DNA from 4 places in the Candidatus Nitrospira allomarina genome. Region 2 is predicted to be linked to each of the others. Evidence: riboswitches for the same ligand, from Rfam matches in the RefSeq annotation. Region 2 holds a riboswitch; each other region holds the start of a gene.
The links. Region 2 has a riboswitch for cyclic di-GMP ahead of PP769_RS18595 (fibronectin type III domain-containing protein). Riboswitches for the same ligand answer to the same signal wherever they lie in the genome.
Positions count from the first base shown of each region.

Region 1 (5,266 bases), 1.4 Mb from region 2:
AAGCTTTCCTTCACCGAAAGCCCAGACGACATCGCATCCCCTTCCAGGACCCACCTGGGATGCAGGGTTTTGATCATGGCCTTCGGCGTCGGATAGATGCGGACAACCAAACAAAAAGCTCAATAGATGGATCGAATTCTTCCAACACAACATCATTGGACCACAGGTTGGACGATGACGGAATACATGCTACCGCCCTCCCCACCGGCATTGCCCCCGAGAGTGATCGTCCCGGCCGGAAAGGCCCGAGCATAGAGGTGGAGGGTCGTATCCGAGGTCACCAGGTTCTTGCCCGTATCGGTAAAGCTGCTCAACCACGACGGTTTTGGCGTGAGCCGCACGTCATAGGCCACCGTGACGGACACCGGTTGATTCACCGTAAAGCGGAGGAAGGACGCCGTTGTGGCCGCTTTATCATTATTGGCTGTTTGGATATACGCCGCGCCCTGCACACTCGTGGGGACCGTGGTAAATGTATAGGCGCGGTCGCGATACACCGTCCCCCCGGCTTTGAGGCCGACGGCAGGCACCCCATACGCTGCCCCACTAGCGACGGTCAGATTGGAAATGCTTAATGGGGGCATGGTTGGAGTGGCAACAGTACTGGTAACGAGCGCTGAGGGTTGAACAATGACGGAATACATACTGCCACTTCCCCCGCTGGCATTGCCGCCGAGAGTGATCGTCCCGGCGGGAAAGGGCCGAGCATAGAGGCGGAGGGTCGCATCCGAGGTCACCAGATTCTTGCCCGTATCGGTAAAGCTGTTCAACCACGACGGTTTTGGCGTGAGCCGCACGTCATAGGCCACCGAGACGGACACCGGTTGATTCACCGTAAAGCGGAGGAAGGCCGCCGTTGTGGCGGCTTTATCATTATTGGCCGTTTGAATATAGGCCGCGCCCTGCACACTCGTGGGAACCGTGGTAAACGTATAGGCGCGGTCGCGATACACCGTCCCTCCCACGCGAAGACCGGCGGCGGACACGCCATACGCTGACCCATTGGCAACGATCAGGCTGGTAATCGCTAATGGGCCCGTGGTTGGATTATCGACAGTGGTAGTAACTGGCGCTGAGGGTTGAATAATGACGGAATACATGCTGCCGCTCCCAACCCCGGCGTTACCCCCGAGAGTGATCGTCCCGGCCGGAAAGGCCCGAGCATAGAGGTGAAGGGTCGTATCCGAGGTCACCAGATTCTTGCCCGTATCGGTAAAGCTGTTCAACCATGACGGTTTCGGCGTGAGCCGCACGTCATAGGCCACCGTGACGGACACGGGTTGATTCACCGTAAAGCGGAGGAAGGCCGCCGTTGTGGCCGCTTTATCATTATTCGCCGTTTGAATATACGCCGCGCCCTGTACACTCGTGGGGACCGTGGTAAACGTATAGGCGCGGTCACGATACACCGTCCCCCCGGCGCGAAGACCGGCGGCGGACACGCCATACGCCGACCCAGTAGCGACGGTCAGGTTGGTAATCGCTAATGAGCCCGTGGTTGGATTGGTTGTGGAAATAGTTGTTGGCGGCGTAGTTGGATTGGCGACGGTTCCGGTAACCGGAGCTGAGCTTGTGGTATTGCCTGCCGCATCGCGGGCAATCGCGGTCAATGTATATTGACCGGAAACCAATCCAGTCGTGTCCCATATTTGCGAGAAAGGGAGTGTCGTATCCTCCGCCCCCAGATTGCTCCCATTGAGTCGGAATTGTACACCCACCACTCCAGTATTATCTGTGGCGATGGCCGATACGGTAACGGTGCCACTCAGGGACGTCCCATTTTGGATGCCACTCAAGGCTACCGTGGGAGGCGTGATATCGGGAGCGGGGCCCTCCGCTGGTTGAACGATAACGGAATACATACTGCCACTCCCCCCACCGGCATTACCCCCGAGAGTGATCGTCCCGGCGGGGAAAGCCCGAGCATAGAGGCGGAAGGTCGTATCCGAGGTCACCAGATTCTTGCCCGTATCGGTAAAGCTGCTCAACCACGACGGTTTTGGCGTGAGCCGCACGTCATAAGCTACCGTGACGGACACTGGTTGATTCACCGTAAAGCGGAGGAAAGCCGCTGCCGTGGCCGCTTTATCATTATTAGCCGTTTGGATATAGGCCGCGCCCTGCACACTCGTAGGGACCGTGGTAAAGGTATAGGCGCGGTCGCGATACACCGTCCCCCCCGGCTTGGAGGCCGACGGCGGCCACCAGGTACGTGGCTCCACTGGCAACGGTCAGATTCGAAATACTGAGCGAGGAGGACGGCGGCGGACTCGAGGAACCGGAAGAGGGGGAGGACGGTGCGATATATTTTTTCACCTCGGGGGAGGGAAGACTTTCATTGCCCGAGGCATCGAAAGCCGTAACCGTAAAATAGTGCGTTTTGTCCGTGGGTAAGTTGGTATATTGATGGGTCGTGATCTTCCCGACCGTCGTGGGAACCCCATAAACCCCGGGGTTGGTTCCTCGATAGATCCGATATCCCGCTAAATTGGCCTCTTGATTGGCGGTCCATTGGAGGGTAGCCGAATCACTGGTGGCGGCTTGTGCCCCCTGCGGGAGAAAAAGGAGGCAACTGCCAAGCATACACCACGCTAGACACCTTTTTAGACGACTCGCCGCACGACCATCGGACATGGGATACCTCCTTCGCACACATACAGAGGCCCCATTCCCGCACGTCTCTCTTTCTTCGGTAACCCGGCTATCAGAAATTCTGACCCGTGGCTTTGCGTCCCCACTTCACAATGGGTTTGCTTTTATCGGAAAGAGGCCACTAGTTTACGTTGTGTTATGCCATCTTCGTTCGAATGATCCAAACTCGCTTTTGAGTGAGGAGACACGTGACCAATTACTTCACGGGCTTTTATCGGTGGATCCCCAAAAGCCTTTAGGCATCAACCAGGCAGGGAAGGTTGGAGAATTCTTCTGGCACTTGGCGTCCAATCATGATCGTTCTTGAACGGCACGTTTGCCAGGTCTTCTTCCTTCTCCTTGAGACGTGCGCAAGGCGTGAAGGCTCAAAGCTTACTTGACGAGGCCCTCTGGTTTGGAATACGAAAAGATCCATTCGCGAAGCTTTCCTTCACCGAAAGCCCAGACGACATCGCATCCCCTTCCAGGACCCACCTGGGATGCAGGGTTTCTCCAGCATGGAGCCCTCATGGCAGGCAAGCCTGATTCCAAGAGCTTTAAAAGATCACCCCAGCGACGTTCTACACCTGAAGAAGATAAGCCATAATCATTGGGTGGAACGATTTTGTAGAGGAATCGACCATACGGGCTTACCCGCCGTCCAAATAGGCCCGGGCAAGACCAAGCCTTTTACATTTTGACATCCACGAGCAAGGCGATGGCCTTACGGATTTGCTCACGCGCACCAAGAAGGACGAGGACATCACCTGGCTCCAGAATCGTTTCGTGAGAAGGATTGGATTGCGTCACGCCATCCCGTGTAATCGCAATCACCGAAGCGCCTGTCCGTCCATGGATATGCAACTGCGTCAATGGTTTCCCCAACGCGGGAGAATCGTTTTCCACCCGACAGGTATCGACTTGCACATCAGCCAATGTCCCAGCACGCAGATGGTGTGCTAACTCAGGGAGCTCCCCTCTCCGGAGTAGGAGATACCCTTCCCGACGAATTTGTTCAACTTTATCTTGAATCCTGTTCTTCGGCGTCTGATAGGTACGCAGAACCAAGGCAAAAATTTCAATTGATGTTTCGAATTCTTCCGGCACGACATCATTGGCTCCTAGTTCTTGAAGGTCCTGCAATTCCTTTAAATATCGTGTTCGTACGACAATATGAAGATTGGGATTCAGTTGTCGTGCTTGTTGAACAATTCGGCGCGCGCCAAAAGGGTCAGAGGTAGCCACCACGAGTACTCGCGCCAATAAGATGCCGGCTTGAGTCAACACTCTGGGATTCGTCCCATCCCCATAGAGCATGGTGCCCCGTCCCTTTTTTTGATCAGCCTGCACGACATCAGGATTGACGTCCAGCACCACAAATGGAATCTCCATATCACTTAAAACCCTGGCAAGATTCCGGCCATTTAAGCCATAACCCACGATAATGACATGGTCTTTGACTTTAATCTTGATACTTTGCCGCACATTGACCTGACGTCGAGGGAACCAATGTTTTAGGCGGTCAAGAGCCTCAGTTCGTCTAGCCAGGCGGGGAGCCCATTGAATCAAAAATGGCGTAATTGTCATGGACAACACCGATACTGCAAGAAATATATTATAGGCATGGGTATTCAATAATCCTTCTCCCTGCCCCACCCGGGCCAGGATAAAGGCAAACTCTCCCACCTGCGCTAATGCCACCCCCGTTAATAATGCAGTAGAAACGGGAACTCCAGCAAGGAATACCGCTCCGGTTCCTGTGAGGAACTTGCCTAACACGACAAGCACCAATAATCCCATCACCAAAATGGGAAATTCCGCGATGACCGAGGGATTCATTAACATCCCCACTGAGACAAAAAATAAACTATTAAAACTATCCCGAAAAGGAATGACTTCGGCCAGTGCCTGATGACTATATTCCGATTCAGAAATCACTAGCCCCGCGATAAATGCGCCTAGAGCCAATGACAATCCCGCGAGGGAAGTCAACCAAGCCGTTCCCAGCCCCAATACAATAATCGACAGGAGAAATAACTCTCGACTTCGAGTCCCCACAATAAGATGAAGAACATGAGGGACAAGAACCCGAGCAGCCAACACGATCAACCCCACAACCAAAACGGATTTCACGAGCGTTTCGACAATGACCCCGGTCTCCCCTTGGGAACCCGTTCCCAGTACCGGAGTCAGTAAAATCATAGCCACAACGGCTAGATCCTGAAAAATAAGAATCGCCATGGTCGCTTGCCCATGCAACGCATCCATTTCTCCTCGATCTCCCAGAATCTTAAGGACAATGGCGGTGCTGCTCAACGACAACAACAGTCCCCAGAAAACCGATTCTTCCCATGATCGACCCAGAAACCAACCCCCAAGTGCTACAACACTCAGCATACTTAAAATTTGCAGGGGACCTCCAACCCATAAGAGCCTTCTGGAAGCCCGTATTCGCGAAAGAGAAGTTTCCAAGCCTATGGTAAATAGCAACAATACCACACCGATTTCGGCGAGAGTTTCGACTTGGTGTAGATCGGAAATGAGGTTCAGGCCGTAAGGCCCCACTAAGGTGCCAGAAACTAAAAATCCCGCAACTGCCGGTAGCCGGAGTTTTTGAAAAACAAAAACAACCAGA
Region 1 covers NZ_CP116967.1:1,137,444-1,142,709, reverse strand. The annotation lists gene PP769_RS04980 (Ig-like domain-containing protein) at 153-2,171, opposite strand; gene PP769_RS04975 (fibronectin type III domain-containing protein) at 2,095-2,634, opposite strand; cyclic di-GMP riboswitch class I at 2,689-2,765, opposite strand; gene PP769_RS04970 (monovalent cation:proton antiporter family protein) at 3,322-5,266, opposite strand, start outside.
Region 1: another riboswitch for cyclic di-GMP. It lies ahead of PP769_RS04975 (fibronectin type III domain-containing protein); the one in region 2 lies ahead of PP769_RS18595 (fibronectin type III domain-containing protein).

Region 2 (5,266 bases):
TATAAAATTTACAAACGGACCTTACCTTCTCAAGATTTTGGACAACCTATATTTTCAGGAATGCCTGGTAATCCATCCTCCCCCTCAACAACCGTCGCCGGACTCAATGGAGGGACAACCTATGGATTTATAGCGACAGCCTTTGATACAGCCGGAAATGAAAGTGCCCCTACGACAGAAGTACCAATTACTTTCCCCCCAAGCTCGCCGCCGCCACCATCCCCGCCGCCAGCTGACACCACCGCCCCGACGGTCACCCTGACCGCCCCCAGCGCGGGCACCGTCTCCGGCATGGTCATGGTCAGCGCCACCGCCAGTGATAACGTCGGCATCGTGGGGGTGCAATTCCGCCTCCAGGGCGCCAACCTCGGCTCCGAAGATACGAGTAGTCCCTACAGCACGAGCTGGAATACCGCCACCGTGGCCAATGGCACGTACACCCTCACGGCCATCGCCCGCGATGCCGCGGGCAATACGAAAACCTCAGGATCAATTGTGGTCACAGTGAGCAGTAACAGTACGCCGCCCCCACCCTCAGCATTCAGCATTTCAAACCTGGCCGTCGCCAGTGGGCAAACCTATGTCGTGCCCACCTCCGGACTCCAACCCGGGGGCAGGGTGTATATCGACCGCGCCTTTACCTTTACGACCATTCCCGCCGGCCTGCAGGGAGCGGCATATGTCCGAACTGCGAATGATGACAAAGCTGCGACCACGAGCGCTTTCCTCAGCTTTACCGTCAATCAACCCGTCTCCGTGTCGGTCGCCCATGACGTACGCATCACCCCGAAACCCTCGTGGCTGAGCACTTTTACAGACACCGGCACGAGTCTAGGGACGTCGGATACGACCCTCCGCCTATTTGTGCGGTCCTTCCCGGCCGGCACTATTACCCTCGGGGGCAATGCCGGTGATGGATTGAGCATGTATTCTGTCATCGTGAAATCAGAGAGCGGTACTCCTGATGACACCACTGCCCCCACGATCACGCTGACCGCCCCCAGCGCGGGCACCGTCTCCGGCACGGTGACCGTCACGGCCAGTGCCAGCGATAATGTCGGCGTCGTGGGCGTCCAATTCCGCCTCCAGGGCGCCAACCTCGGCCCCGAGGATATAAGCAGTCCCTACAGCATCAGCTGGGATACCACCACCGTGACCAATGGCGCGTATACCCTCTCGGCCAGTGCCCGCGATGCCGCGGGCAATACGAAAACCTCAGGATCAATTGTGGTCACGGTGAGCAATTCAACCACCCCGCCTCCGGATACCACGCCCCCGACGGTCACCCTGTCCGCCCCCAGCACAAGCAGCGTCTCCGGCACGGTGACCGTCACGGCCAGCGCCAATGATAATGTCGGCATCACGGGCGTCCAATTCCGCATCCAGGGTGCCAACCTCGGCCCCGAGGATATAAGCAGTCCCTACAGCATCAGCTGGGATACCACCACCATGCCGAATGGCCCGTATACCCTCTCGGCCATCGCCCGCGATGCTGCGGGCAATACGACCACCGCTGCCCCCCGCACAGTCACCGTGAGTAATTCCAGCACGCCCCCAACCTCACCCCAAAATCACGATCTGAATGGGGACGGCAAAGCCGACCTGATTTGGCGAAACACAAAAACCGGCGAGGTGGCCGGATGGCTGCTCAATGGAACAAGCATCGCGACCTCGGGCCTCCTGGGCCAGTTACCCATGGACTGGACGATGAGTGGAGTGGGCGATCTAAATGGGGACACCAAGGCAGACCTTGTCTGGCGCAATAGCATCAGCGGCGCAGTAGTTATCTGGCTGATGGACGGCTTGACCATCACTTCCACAGGCTTTCTCGGCGCTGTCGCCACGAGTTGGGATATCCAAGCCATCGAGGATATGGACGGTGACGGCAAAGCCGACCTCCTCTGGCGCAACACCACTGATGGCCACACCGCCATATGGCTCATGAATGGAACGGCGATTGTTTCCACAGGTTTTCCGGCGGGTGTATCGTTAGGGTGGCAGATCGCGGGCGTGGGCGATGTGAATGGGGATGGGAAAGCCGATGTCATTTGGCGTCATGACACCAGCAGCACAGTGGCCATCTGGCTAATGAACGGCTTGACCATCACGTCCACCGGCTTTCCAGGGAGCGCCCCGACAGTTTGGGAAATTCAAGCCCTTGGAGATGCCAATGGCGATGGCAAAGCTGACCTCGTCTGGCGCAACGCTACAGACGGCAATACCGCCATATGGCTCATGAATGGAACGGCGATAGCCGCTTCCGGCTTTCCTGGGACAGTGTCGCGGACATGGCAGATGTCGGGAGCAAACGATGTGAATGGTGACGGAAAAGCCGATATTATCTGGCGCAATCGCAGCAATGGAGGAGTGGCGGTTTGGCTGATGAACGGTTTGACCATCACATCCACGGGCTTTCCCGGAGCCACTTCCACAGACTGGGAAATTCAGTAGCACTAATATTACAAACACAAGAATGGTAACGACATAAGGCCCCGGACCTAACCTGAAGAAGGGACGTCTGAAAAATTACCACACGGGAGGACGAGGCGAGACCTTAACCTCAGACGACGGGTCAATCATAACCGGAAGGCAACTGCCGTACGGACAAACCAGCAGGTTAGACCCTCTCACAAACACCAAGCAGGCTTACCCCCACCTTATCTGAAAAAACCTCCCGCCCATTCTTCACAAATTCTCTCCCTTGCCCCGACTACCTCGAATTTTGCTGATTTCTTATCCTACCTTGAAGGTCAAACGCGGCCAATTCGAGGATATCGGAAGTTTTTTCTACTCTTTGAAACACGACATGGAAAATTGGGAATCCATCCTCCCTCAACCGTAGCACTCATTCCGGTATTTAGCAGAGAGCGATCACCTAGGCCTGCCTTTTCCTTTGATAGGATGCCCGGATGCAAACATTGGTGCGAGTGTATTTCCTCCTTTGCCAATAGAGATACCTGATTGCCACCAGAAGGTATGAAGGAGAAATTCTCTCCCTGGGGGATCCAACATTTCTCTAGCAGCCGAAAGAAAAAAAAAGGCAATTTTCTTCTGGAGATCGCACCTTCATTCACAGAGCTTCATATTTTTGCATCAAACACAATTTCCTCCAGTTGGTTTAAAGATTTTTCTCTCAAAAGTTTTTTGTACTTCCCTATCGCTGCTACCCCTAAAGTTTTTCTTTACAGGTCCGATATAGTTCGGCAGACCGTTTGGAGGTCTAGGGTACAAACCAGAGCAACAGACGGCAAAAGAAAGTCCGCCAATTCATGAAATCCTCTTCCCGAAACGGCACACCTATTGTGAAGTAGGGTCGCAAAACCAGGAGTCAGGTCCCCAAGCCTGATCGTCCGGCCACCGAGGGAAGGCGTCATTCGCAGGGGGAGGAGAGGATGAGGACTTCGGTCCGAATACCACAAGGAGTCGACTATGGTCCGCCCTATGATCCCCTGGAATTTCGCCACCAGAACTGTTGCAGGCCTTGCATTCCTGTTCATCGGATTATTCAGCAGCCCGGCCTTCTCAGCATCTTCGGTCCAACTAACCTGGGACGCAAGTCCGGAACCGGATTTAAAGGGATACAATGTGTACATGGGAACATCCCAGGGGTCCTATAACACCACAAAAAATATCGGACTCAACCCTTCCTTTGTTTTTCAGAACTTGTCGCAGGGAATGACCTATTATTTTACAGTCACGGCATATGATCAGACAAACAACGAAAGTCTACCCTCGGAAGAAGTGAGTGTGAAAATTCCCGATATCATTACACCGACAACCCCTGGAAATCTCACGTTGACTTCAACATCAGGCACCCAAGTGGCCTTTTCATGGACAGCTTCAACCGACAATGTCGGCGTAACCGGATATGATGTGGCCCGGAACAATGTGACCATCGGGCAATCTACCACCAATGCCTTTGTGGATAAAACGATTAGTCCGGGCATGACTTACCTCTATACCGTCAAAGCCCGGGATGCCGGCGGGAATGTATCCGCATCGTCAAGTCCACTTTCCGTATCGGTCCCACTCGTCCCACCACAAGATATGATCTCGCCGTCGGTACCCCAAAACCTCACGTTGACTTCAACATCAGGCACCCAAGTGGCCTTTTCATGGACAGCTTCAACTGATAATGTCGGCGTGACGGGATATGATGTGGCTCGGAATAATGTAGTCATCGGGCAACCCACCACCACTGGCTTTGTGGATAAAACCATCAGTCCGGGTATTTCCTATTTCTATACCGTGAGGGCTCGGGATGCCAACGGCAATGTATCCGCATGGTCGGCCCCCCTGCAGTTCACTACTCCCCAGGTAATGGCCCAACTGGAAGTGTTCGTCAGCGGTAGTGGATCCGTCCTTTCGACTCCTGACGGAATTAATTGCCCACGACGAAGTTGCTCAACCAACTACCCAAATCAAACTGTCGTGACCTTGACCCCTAACCCAAGAAATGGTTGGACATTTTCAGGATGGTCCGGCAGCTGTACCGGGACTGCAACATGTTCATTAACACTCACGGGAAACAGAACCGTTCAGGCCCATTTCACGAAGGGTTCTCAGGCAGGTCCTGGCAAAGACTCTCGAAATGTTAAAAGACAAAGACGAACGAGATGACTCTCACACCCTTCACCATTCCCTGGATGGCGGGCATGAGTAAAAATTATCCGAGAAATTAGGGGTGTCAAGAAACAAAACTGTAGGCCGTCGCGGATGGGCATTTCGGGAAATTCAAAAATGAGGTGTCCGGTCCGGAATATCAGAAAGGACTTCAATCGGGGTCAAGAACCGAATGTCCCTGCACAGATGGCGGGTAATAACAGTTAGGACATCCAAACGGCCACCGCACACGAATATAGCACGGAAAATTACTTCCCCCCTTAAGAAAAAATCCGGCAACCACCCATTAGTATTTTCATTCGTGCCGCGCCCCCACGCGGCACACCTACTCCAACAAATTCCTTCCATCCAAAGACAGATTTCAATTGTCTACAATAGTCGATTCCAAGTGCGACCCCGCCCTTTTCCTTGCTGCCAGGACTGTTTGGTTTTGACCTGTAAAATGACTTCAAAAGTTTTTCTTGTGATGAAATATTGGGTAGTTAGTGATTTTGCGAATTCATCTTTTGATATAGAAATCCAACGACTTCACATTGTTTTCTCCATCCGGGGCGGCCTATCATTGTATTGGTTCGTCCAGGGTACAGAAGTTTCGTTGGACATATGGCAAATTTATGGGAAGTACGATATCAACCACTCAAGC
Region 2 covers NZ_CP116967.1:4,261,508-4,266,773, forward strand. The annotation lists gene PP769_RS18590 (Ig-like domain-containing protein) at 1-2,451, shown strand, start outside; cyclic di-GMP riboswitch class I at 3,281-3,362, shown strand; gene PP769_RS18595 (fibronectin type III domain-containing protein) at 3,430-4,620, shown strand.

Region 3 (5,266 bases), 170 kb from region 2:
CTCCAATATGTGGCTTAAACACACAAGAGATTTTTCCCACAATCATTTTTCTGTTGCTCCCATCGTTGTTGCCGGATTTTAGAGTTTGCCTTCTCGTTGTTTTCGTCCTTGATTACTCTAGATCATCTCAAAGACCAAAGCCTAAGCCTCACACTTCATTATACACCCGGAAAGCACAGCGATGGGAGAGGGCAACGAGTCTCTTATTCCTTCTTGCCCTCCACGAGGAAGAATTCACTATAATTTTAGACGAGCACATTCACAAAAACACCCGTTGAGCCCAGTTTGGCATTAAGGTCTTTGGCCGTCTGGGTCGCTACCGCAAGAAGGTTATCGACGAGTCCCTTTTTATTGGATGATGAACGGCCAAATAGGAGATCATTAGCCAACGACGGATTTCGTTCTAGCTTGGCCACGAGAAGCTTCCTGGAGAATCCAGACAACGACAACTCAAGCACTTGTTTGGCACCTTTTCCAAAGTTGAAGTTAATCCCGGCCTGACTTTTAAAACGTGGGCCTTCCGAATGGAAGGAATCGGAGACGGCGGTTTTAAGGTTTGATTGAATATTGGCGAAGGAGGGTCCAAGTACTTTTTTATCTTTTTGAATTTGAAAAATGGTGTTGATGGAATTGGCGACCTTTTGAAGGGTGTCGGCTATTTCTTTGGCTTGGAAAGGGGAGAGTCCTTGTCGGGATTTAATGAAAGCTGTGGTTCCCACGGTTGGATCGTAGGTACCTTCAGAAATGCCAACCGCGGCAAAAAATCCTGTGCCGTTGCTGTTGACCTCCAGGGATTGGTTCGCATCCTGGGAAGTGAGGATGATCCGCTGCCCAGATGCATTCAACGTAGCGGTGACGCCTGCGGCAGAGGCGGTGATCCTGGTCAACACATCCTGTAAAGAATCTGAAAGCACATCGATTGAAATCGCGACACCATTGAGTAAGACCGACCCTGTTTGCACCGAGGAAAACTGGGAGAGGGTCCCTAACGGTTTTTCTTCGTCCGGTATTTCATCTTGTCCCTGAACCGAGGAAGATCCGGTGAGTTTGGTTGCAGCCAGAAATCCCGACGTATCACTTCCCAGCGCAATGGTCGGGGAGGCTCCTAGGGTGTTGTGAGTCAGGACGACCGTCTCGTTGTCACTGTCAAACGTCGCCGTTACTCCGGCAGCCGACTGATTGATCCGGGTTAGCACCGTGTTGATGGTGTCGTCGGCAAAAACATCAATGGTCGTCCCGTTCACCTGAAATGAGCCGGGAGACACCCCAAGCCCTTCCTCCAGGTTGGGATTGTCGTTTCTCGTTCCATTAAAAGGCTTGTCGGGATTCACCGCACTTCCCACCGAATTCGAGACGGCTACCGTAAATGTATCATTTTGAGTGAGGGATCCTGATCCCAGGCTAAGCACCAGCCCATTTTGCAACGTGTAGGGATCATCGGGTTGGTAGAGAGTCAGGCTAATGGTTTCCACCAACTGCGCTTGGCTATTGCGTACCTCAAGGCCAAGGACGGGAGAAACTCCTACAATGCCCCCATTGGTGACCTGAAACGTTAAAGTATCGTTGCCATTATCGCCATCATACACACCACTGAGAGTAGCCGTACTGGTTGAACTACCGGTAAATGTGGGGCCAAAGGGAGAAAAAGAGGTCGGGGTGGTATTCACTTCTTCCGTCGATTGGCGGATTGTTGCGGTGGCAGGCGTGGACCCCAACCCCAGGTCGGCGGAAGAACTTGTGGTGGCTGCCTGAGCTTGTTCGCCGCCTACTCGTGCCCGGTGGATTAACGGAAAGGGATTCTTAAAGGAGTTCAAAGCTCTCCTCAAAGAGAGAACGTGTTGTCGAAGTAAGCGAAGTTCGTCCTCGGTTTCGGTCGCAGCGACAGAGGGAGGTGGCGCTTGTGAAATGGCATGCGTTCGAATCGACACATGCGCCAAAGAAATAGGAGAAAACCCAGTTGCGAAAATATCATTGCTGACTTGCACGAACCGCTCCCCTTATGCATCGTGCTCCACCGGCCGAATGTCCCGGGCGAATGAGAAGACGGCCGTGAACTTTCCTCGGCGCAAAGTCCTGGATTCATTTGAGAAAGCCAAAAGGGGAAAGGATGCTCGACAGGCGCGCCAGGAACGCTGGCTACGGGCAGAAGAAAAGACATATGGTAGATGTTACCATGCGTTTTCTCGAACTTTTCGGCAATCCCGCTGCCATAAAGCATTTCACCCCTTAGGCCGGTAACTTTGCGCCCTCATCTTTTCAGACGAGGTTTCCTTTGTCGATTTTCTGGTACCTTTATCGGCATGATTCAAAAACCCTTTCCAAATCATCGCAGATCCTAATACAAGTTCATTTAAGTTAAGGTTAAGCGAAGGATCGCCAGAAAGTTCGGCATACACTTGTTTGAGGTTTTTGCCTTTTTTTGGCCAAATTTCTCAGTTGTCGGTGCGGAGAAATCCATTAAGATGAAAGGTATGACTCGCGGCGAAACTGAAATAAGCGCCCCGCCAGTCCAATTTACTGTCCAAGTTCTGAAACGATTTTCACCAGGAGCTGGTAATGTCATTACAAACTGATACAGATGATCAAACTAAGAAAGTAGATAGGAGATAAGTATGGATCATACTAGTAACGAAAGTGTAAAAAGGTGGCATGGTGGGTTGGTGGGGACAGCGTCAATTTCAGCATGGGCACTTCCATGGTCATAGCTCAGCAAGCTGCGGGATACAGTTCCTTCAACACCTCCAAATGATCCGCTTATGACCCAAGAAAGGGATCACATTCGAATGCCTCTTCGGATCGGACATCGAGGTGCGTCGGGCCATGCGCCTGAGAATACGCTGGCTGCTCTGGAGCTCGCGATCAAATATGGTGTCGATATGGTCGAGTTTGATATCCGGCGATCGGGAGATGGAGCCCTGGTGCTCCTTCATGATGATTCGGTTGACCGGACGACAAACGGGGAGGGAAAAATTGAGGAGTTATCGCGAAGCGTACTTCGGGAATTGGATGTGGGAGGGGACGAGAGGGTTCCTCTTCTGGAAGAAGCCCTCGTCTGTCTCAGTGGACGGGCCGGTGCCATGATTGAGCTGAAAGTGAAGGGAATCGCCGCGGATGTTTGTGCGAAAGTGGAGGCAACTGACTTTCATGGGACAGTGATTTATGCCTCGTTTTTTCATGAGGAATTGCTGACGGTGAGAAGATTAATGGGAGATGCTCTCACGTTGGCGCTAATCGAGGACGCGCCCATACATTCAACGGCCTTTGCCATCGAAGCTCAAGCAACTCATGCGGGATTGGCGTTGAATGTTGTGACGCCTGCGCTGGTGCAGGCGCTTCAGGCGAAAGATATCAAGGTGTTTGTCTATACAATTGACGAGCCTGAGGAAATTGCACGGATGAAGGGATTGGGGGTTGATGGAATTATTTCTAACTTTCCCGACCGGATCTAGCCGGTCTTGCGCTAAAAAGCCATTTCAGAAAAACCCTGGTTCTTCTAGTCTGGCACCAGAAAATCGTAGTGACCGATCAAGCCATCTGATACCTCTCCCGATGCATCCGGTGCATAGTCCACAATTACCCTTTCTAAATCGATTGTGGTGAGCCCGGCATCCAGAATGACCACATCCATTGGCAGTAATTTCTGGTTCAGTTCATTATTGGGGATTTGGTCGCCCCGGAAATAGAGCTGTGTGACCAGTTTCGGATGCTCTGGAGGGAACAGTTGAAAGTGCAGGTGGGAAGGGCGGTACAGTCCGGCTTCCAGGTCAATGGGGTAAAAGCCGGGAACAATGGTTTTGAACCAATAGTCTCCCTGCTCATTGGTGACTGCTCGTCCCCAGTATTGAAAATATCCGTCGTAGGTGCGGTGAATGATTTCTCCGGTCGTGGGATGGGGAAATTTCAACATACTGTCATCCTCTTTGTGGTTATACCGGCCGGAGGCTGAAGCACTCCACATGATGATCGCAGTGCGAGGAATCGCCTTTCCGGTTTTTGCGCTCAGGACTTTTCCTCTCAGATAGATGACCTGTCCCTTGGCTTTTCCCCTGCGGCCTTTGACAAACGTGAGATCCTGATCGTTCGCCTGACTTATGGGAATGCCGATCCCGTGATTTTCGCGAATGGCATCTATCGGGTCTCCCTCGTCGGGGAAAAATGGCCCCAGGGATTGACGTGGAGTTGGTTCCTTGAGAATTTCTGCAAGGCTGGATGAGCTAATAAAGCCTCCAGCTAACAAGCCGAAGAGGCCCATACCCCGCTTTAACAGGGTTCTTCTAGACAAGTTATGAGGTTCTATTATCATATAAATTCCTTCTCCAAATATGGAAGTGGCAAGGGTATGCCAACCCTAAGGCTGATGGCGGATGGGTGACAACTCCGGACAGTGGATGGACCATTCGCTTCCTCGGTCATTTTTTCATATATTCTCCGTACTTTCAAACACCATATGATGCAGGATGTAGCCTTTCAAGATGAAGGGAATGTGCGGTATGTTGTCCCAGAATAACAGAAGGTGTCATGGGTTCAATCGGCTTTGTCTTTTCCGTGTGGTGTCCCTGATATCTTTTCTCTCTATTGGTGAATTCTTAATCCCCTCGTTTTTTCTGTTGCCGTGACTGACCCATCTTGTAAGATATGTGTTGGAGCATGGCCGTTCAAGGATCATTTTCTTGTCGATTGTGGCCTGACCAGAGCGTTTGTGTTTGAGGACCAGTTTTTTTCGGGCTGGACCGTATTGGTGTTGAAAGACCATGCTTCCGAACTGTTTGATTTATCCGAAGTTGCGCGCGGGATGTTGATGGAGGAAGTCACCCACGTGGCGCAGATACTGAGACAGGTATTTGATGCCAAGAAGATCAACTATGAACTGCTCGGGAATCAGGTGCCTCACATTCACTGGCATCTGATTCCAAGGCTCAAGACCGATCCCGATCCGTTGAAACCGGTGTGGTGTGTGCCGCATGAGCCTGTCCGGCTTTCCGCTGAACAGCTGGCCGAACGGGTCCACCTTCTTCGATCGGTTTTGTGCATCGATCCCAATCAACCCCTCTAGGATGCTCAGCCTAGCGAGCATGAATTTCAGCTCACCTCGTGGCGCTTTCCGTGTGGTTACCCTGTTGTTTTTCCGTCCTCAGTTGCTTTGAAATCTTCGTTTGGAGTGGAAGAGGAAGAGGCGGATTCCGGTTCCAGTGAATCGATGAGAAAACGCGGGGGCGCCGGGGGACTCGTTTCGAACTGTGTATATTGGCAGGGAGGAATGTCATCC
Region 3 covers NZ_CP116967.1:4,090,743-4,096,008, reverse strand. The annotation lists gene PP769_RS17920 (hypothetical protein) at 246-1,985, opposite strand; cyclic di-GMP riboswitch class I at 2,192-2,281, opposite strand; gene PP769_RS17915 (glycerophosphodiester phosphodiesterase) at 2,757-3,449, shown strand; gene PP769_RS17910 (dioxygenase family protein) at 3,494-4,303, opposite strand; gene PP769_RS17905 (HIT family protein) at 4,613-5,053, shown strand; gene PP769_RS17900 (hypothetical protein) at 5,110-5,266, opposite strand, start outside.
Region 3: another riboswitch for cyclic di-GMP. It lies ahead of PP769_RS17920 (hypothetical protein); the one in region 2 lies ahead of PP769_RS18595 (fibronectin type III domain-containing protein).

Region 4 (5,266 bases), 2.2 Mb from region 2:
AGATTATTCCTTGGATCGAAAGCATGATCGTATTACTGTTGAATTCAAAATTATTTATGTTTGAGCTTCTCTTCTCGAAAATATAATCTAAGCGAAAACCCAGCCATTTGACCGTACGGTATTCCGGTCCAATTCGGAATCGAAATTGATCATCAGTTCTATTCGTATTAAAGTTATCGTTGGCATAGTAAAAATTTCCTCTGAGGGCCAGACGTTCCGTAAACGACTGTCTCCCATAAACGTCAACGCCTATTCGTTTAAAGGTGGAGGTACCCTGAACCGCTGACTGATTAATATTCGAAAAGGGACGGATATTAAAACTCAACCGGGACGTGGGGTTCCAGGCCAAATTTCCTCGCATGTACCAGAAAGTCTGCTGCTCCGATCCTAGGCTTAAGCCCTTAGCAAGGAGGTTTTGACCACGAGTTGATTCTTCAGAGATAGGCGCGTGGTCAAAATTTAGTACCTGGTACCCTATATTGAATTCTCCCGAAAACTGGCGGGTAGGTGCCACGCTGAAGCCCGTAAACGCTCCGTAACCGAAACTATTTTGCTGCGTATTCGTATTATAATCATTGTTCACTATTCGAACGCCAAGAAGAGCCCGGGTTGAGGGGGTTACCCTTACAAACACACTCAGATTGGCACCAGCCCGGGTCCGGTCACGCGGGGCAGCCTGCCCATTGTTGGTGTAATTTAAATCATCGAAATTCGTGCGAAGACGGATACCAGCCTTTTGTCCCGTGAATTCAATCTGGCCTAAAAACTGATTCACATTCCATTTGGTAATATCCCTTTGTTGGGTATCCACTTCCGACCCTCTCGGATCAAACCCTTCTAAATGTCCTCCCTGTAAGTCTATGGCTAGACCACCCGGATAATTCAAACTGACGTGGCCAAGAGCATCTTGGGCCAAGGCATTATTTTCAGTAAATTTTGCGTAGAGAAATTGGGCAGCACGATAGTCAAGAAGGACAGAGTGCTTACCTCCGCCAAACGGCATGAACGCCTGAATTCCAGGCGCGACGGTCGTAAGAAAGTCACTTTTCGTATTTGTGTCTCTCTTAAACACATTGTCGGTATACACTTCCGATACGCCTAAAAACGGGCGGAGTAGGACCGGACCGGCTTTGATACCATCCCCTAAACCATTTCCCGTCATATATTCACGAAAAAGCCCCCCCCGATTCTGAATAGGCCGATGAGACCCGGTAAAATAAAATAGTCCCATATCAGAAAAAGATTGAGCCTGTCCCCCGACCGGGGAAAATATCTCACAGGCAACGAGAACAGTCAGAATAACAGCAAATGGCCGTTTCCGCTCACGCATTGTGGCAAATGGGGAAAGACGCACCGCTCTTATTTTTCGCCATACGGAATTAATCATTACATCTACCTTATTATCTTCAATTCGATGGAAGTGCGGGGGGGTGGAGTCAGAAGAATACTCTATAGTTTTGGGCATGACCAACTCTTAGATATGGTGCCCTCATCAGTCTGTTAAGTCAATTGCAAGATGAGTTCCCTGATGAGGGATGGACCCTACCATAGGAACCCGCACAAGAAACAGTCCTTCTGGCTTCAGTATAAGTGAAGTATAAGGTTTTTTTCGTAAACTGTTTTTCTAGATGGGGATGAATACCAAAATTACAAGATAAAGTCGATCAAGGTGGGGAAAACAAATAAAACTCTACCGGAAGACTTCAGTTTTAGTTAAAGGGATCATACAGGACTTCATGTAAATTTCTTGAGGTCAGTTACTAAAATCTCGACGGAGTGGGACTTGAGAAATGAGACTTCAGGTCATCGACCCTGTCCTCATATCCATTATTTAACGAACGCCGGAGAAGAATTCTTTATAAACAGGACATTTGCAGAACATCCTCGTTCTGCAAATGTCCTTAGAGGTAGGGAGACTTCATTATCACGGAGCCCGCTTCATAAATCCCGGGTGAAAACGGCTTACGACATTTCCGTTGATGCAACCCATCCAAATACAATCTATTTGTAACTATTTTTCCCAGAAAACGAATCTCAATAAACCTTTACATCCTTTGGAGGAGCAGGACGCGCATTAACGATAGGCAAGGTAACACTCACCTGATTTGAAAACGGGCTTTCAATTTTACGAGCCCGGTCGTAAGCTTTTACCGCAAAATAATAGGTTTGACCGGGAGTCAGGCTTGTCACCGTATAAATGGCCTGAGCTCCGACATCTTGAGTCTCCGAATAAGTGCCGCTTGAAGTCCCGTAGGCGACAATGAATCCACCATATTCTGCGGAAGGAGGATTCCAGGCTAGGGTGACTTCTCCCGCCAGTGCATTGGAGGAAAAAAGACAGAGAAAAAGAACAATGGTCCATAATGACCTAAATACGGATCGAAAGGAATGGGTATGGGTATGGGGGTAGGTAATTTGAGAGAAACCTTGATCGTGTGACATACGAGATCTCCTTTATGCATGTGAATCATGCCGAGCGAAGCCACTCCGCTCATGTCAAGGAGACTCTGTGGCTTGCCTGGCAACCTGGCAACCCTATCTCAAACTCCGAGACGTAGGCCCATAGCTTTGCGTCCCACCCTTTCAGATGGTTTGCTTTTTTTCAGGATACAACCGTTTTTAATTCTGGATGTTTCATCGGAATCTTTGCCAGATCCTTGAATCCTGGGAAAGAAAATTTCCTATTTCTCAAGAATTCATGAAGACTGCCAAACCTTAATTACAATAAAACAAGAATAGTCGTAGAAAAATGAACCCATGATTCATGAATTAATCTTACGATTAAACAGACGCAATGTGTTAACGAACATCTAATCTGAAGGTCCTACATCTGAAGCACAGGAAACCTGGGCAATCCCCCAAAGCCCCCTTGTCAGGAAAATCGGCCTCACATAAGTCGTTCCCTATGGAATCAGTAAAGTAACCCAAGCTCTCTGCTCAGGAGGCCAACACGGGCGTACGATTTCTAATATCAACAGGTCTGTTTATGTTTTCCCCGTGATTTAATCAATATAAAGTTTGCGTGCGAGGCAAACGCTCTTAAAGAGATTGCAGAGGATCACTGCTAACGCATCATTGTGATCAGAAGTGGCATCAAGTATTCAACCGGAGGAGGCGCGCTCTACCGCATCGATGAGTTTCAAACGCCCTATATTCTTCTTTTCAACTTTTTGATGAGGGAGTGCAGATAATGCTTTAAAACCTAGGGAATGGCTAAATTCATTGCAATAAAGGTAGTTTCTTACCATCCAACTAATTGCGAAAACACAAGATAGATCCAGGCGGCACCAAAGATATAGGTGATTTCTTTTTCACCAATCCGTTCATAGAACAGACGATATCCCAAAATCGGCACAATGGCTAAGATCAGGGCAGAAAAAAAATGCCCAACCACATCGCCTATGATGGCCCCAATCTCGGAATGCCCAGGTACCGCAAGGAAGATGCTACCCGCAAGCATTGCTGCCCACCACCATTTCACATTGGCCGTCAGCATATCCATGCCTACATATAAGGGAAAAGGTTTGTCATCACCAGATCATGCCTTCCAATTGGACTAATCTCAACAAATGGCTCGAAATAATTTGACCGCCTTAAAACCATGCACTCGGAAACAATAACTTTCCATTAGGAAAAGCCAGATTCCAGCATCGGGGTGACAACTAAGACAACGACCAGTGCTTTTAATTCCAAACCATCCCTTAAACTCCATTTCTGTATGTTGGGTAAAACAACAGGTTGGAAATTTCATTTAAACCTTGCCTAATGTTGAATTTTCCAATTGATCGAAGTACTACCCGGAAAGCCAATCGACATGACAGTAAGCCCATTCATCATCCACACCGCCACCGTACCCGTCTGCTTGTTACGCCAAATTATATCTGCGCGCCCATCCCCATTGACATCACTGGTGCTAGCAATCTCCCATCCCTGAGGCACCACGCCAAAAAACCCAGGAGAACTGAGAGTCACCCCATTCATCAACCAAATTGCAACCTCCCCGTTACTCGTTTTACGCCAAACCAAATCCCCCATCCCGTCATCATTTACATCACCCACCCCTGCAATTTGCCAATCCGTGGAGACCCCTCCGGTGAAACCAATTGACAGGACCGTGAGTCCTTGCATTAGCCACACTTCCACTACGCCGGTCAGGTTATTCCGCCATATAAGATCCGCTTTTCCATCGGCATTCATATCTCCCGTTCCCGCTATTTGCCACTCCAACGGTACGGCGCCCAAATGGCCGGAAGAAGCAATCGTGGAGCCGCTCATTAACCAAATCGTCACTTCCCCACTACTTGTGTTGCGCCAAACGAGGTCCGCCCTCCCGTCGCCGTTGACATCACCCACACTCGCGATTTGCCAATCCACAGAGACGCTACCTGGAAAACCCACCGACATGACAGTGAGACCATTCATCAGCCACACCGCAACCGTTCCTGTATCGCTGTGACGCCAGATAACATCTGCTTTCCCATCCTCATTGACATCTCCAGTACCGGCAACCTGCCACTTCGACGACACCACCCCCAATAAACCGGAGGAAGCAATCGTAGAACCGTTCATCAACCAAATCGCGACAGCCCACGTGCTCGTGTTGCGCCAAACGAGGTCTGCCTTCTCGTCACCATTAACATCATTCCGAGTTGGGAAACTCACGCCAGCCTCAAATATCCATCCTAAATCTTGCAACAGAGGTTGAGCTAACCCGAGATCATGAATCGCCCTTCCGGAAGCTATTCCTGGCTCCATAAGCTGATCAGGCTTAATCGTATTCGTGAAATGAGACACCGATGAACCTAATTGAGCCGGGTTTGGAGCATACATCTGAACATGAGTATCCGTCCGTCCGGCCGTCAGGGTTTCGGAGCCGCCTTGAAGATTGCCACCAACAAAATGAAGATTCGGGTTCGCCACATTCGCATATTGCCTTTGGTTATCGGTCATTTCAGGGTAATTGGCCGGACTGGCTCCATGAAGCTCCAACCAACGCATAAAAACATCATTGGTTCCTAAGAATTTCTCTCCGGTTTGCACATCAACAAGTGACAAAAAACCAAGGCCATGAATAATCTCATGAAGTACCACGGTAACAAAATCAAATTGACCAGATGGAGGATTGGCATCCAGCCCAAAATACCAATTCGTGAAATTTGCACTGAAGGTGGCACTTATATCACTGGTAGTAAGATCCAGATCCTGCTCTGCAAGCTTATTGGCAAGGGATTGGACATACCAGGTATTTGCCACAGGAGCATTGGGA
Region 4 covers NZ_CP116967.1:2,033,042-2,038,307, reverse strand. The annotation lists gene PP769_RS09000 (outer membrane beta-barrel protein) at 1-1,387, opposite strand, end outside; gene PP769_RS08995 (fibronectin type III domain-containing protein) at 2,035-2,442, opposite strand; cyclic di-GMP riboswitch class I at 2,518-2,607, opposite strand; gene PP769_RS08990 (hypothetical protein) at 3,242-3,496, opposite strand; gene PP769_RS08985 (FG-GAP-like repeat-containing protein) at 3,763-5,266, opposite strand, start outside.
Region 4: another riboswitch for cyclic di-GMP. It lies ahead of PP769_RS08995 (fibronectin type III domain-containing protein); the one in region 2 lies ahead of PP769_RS18595 (fibronectin type III domain-containing protein).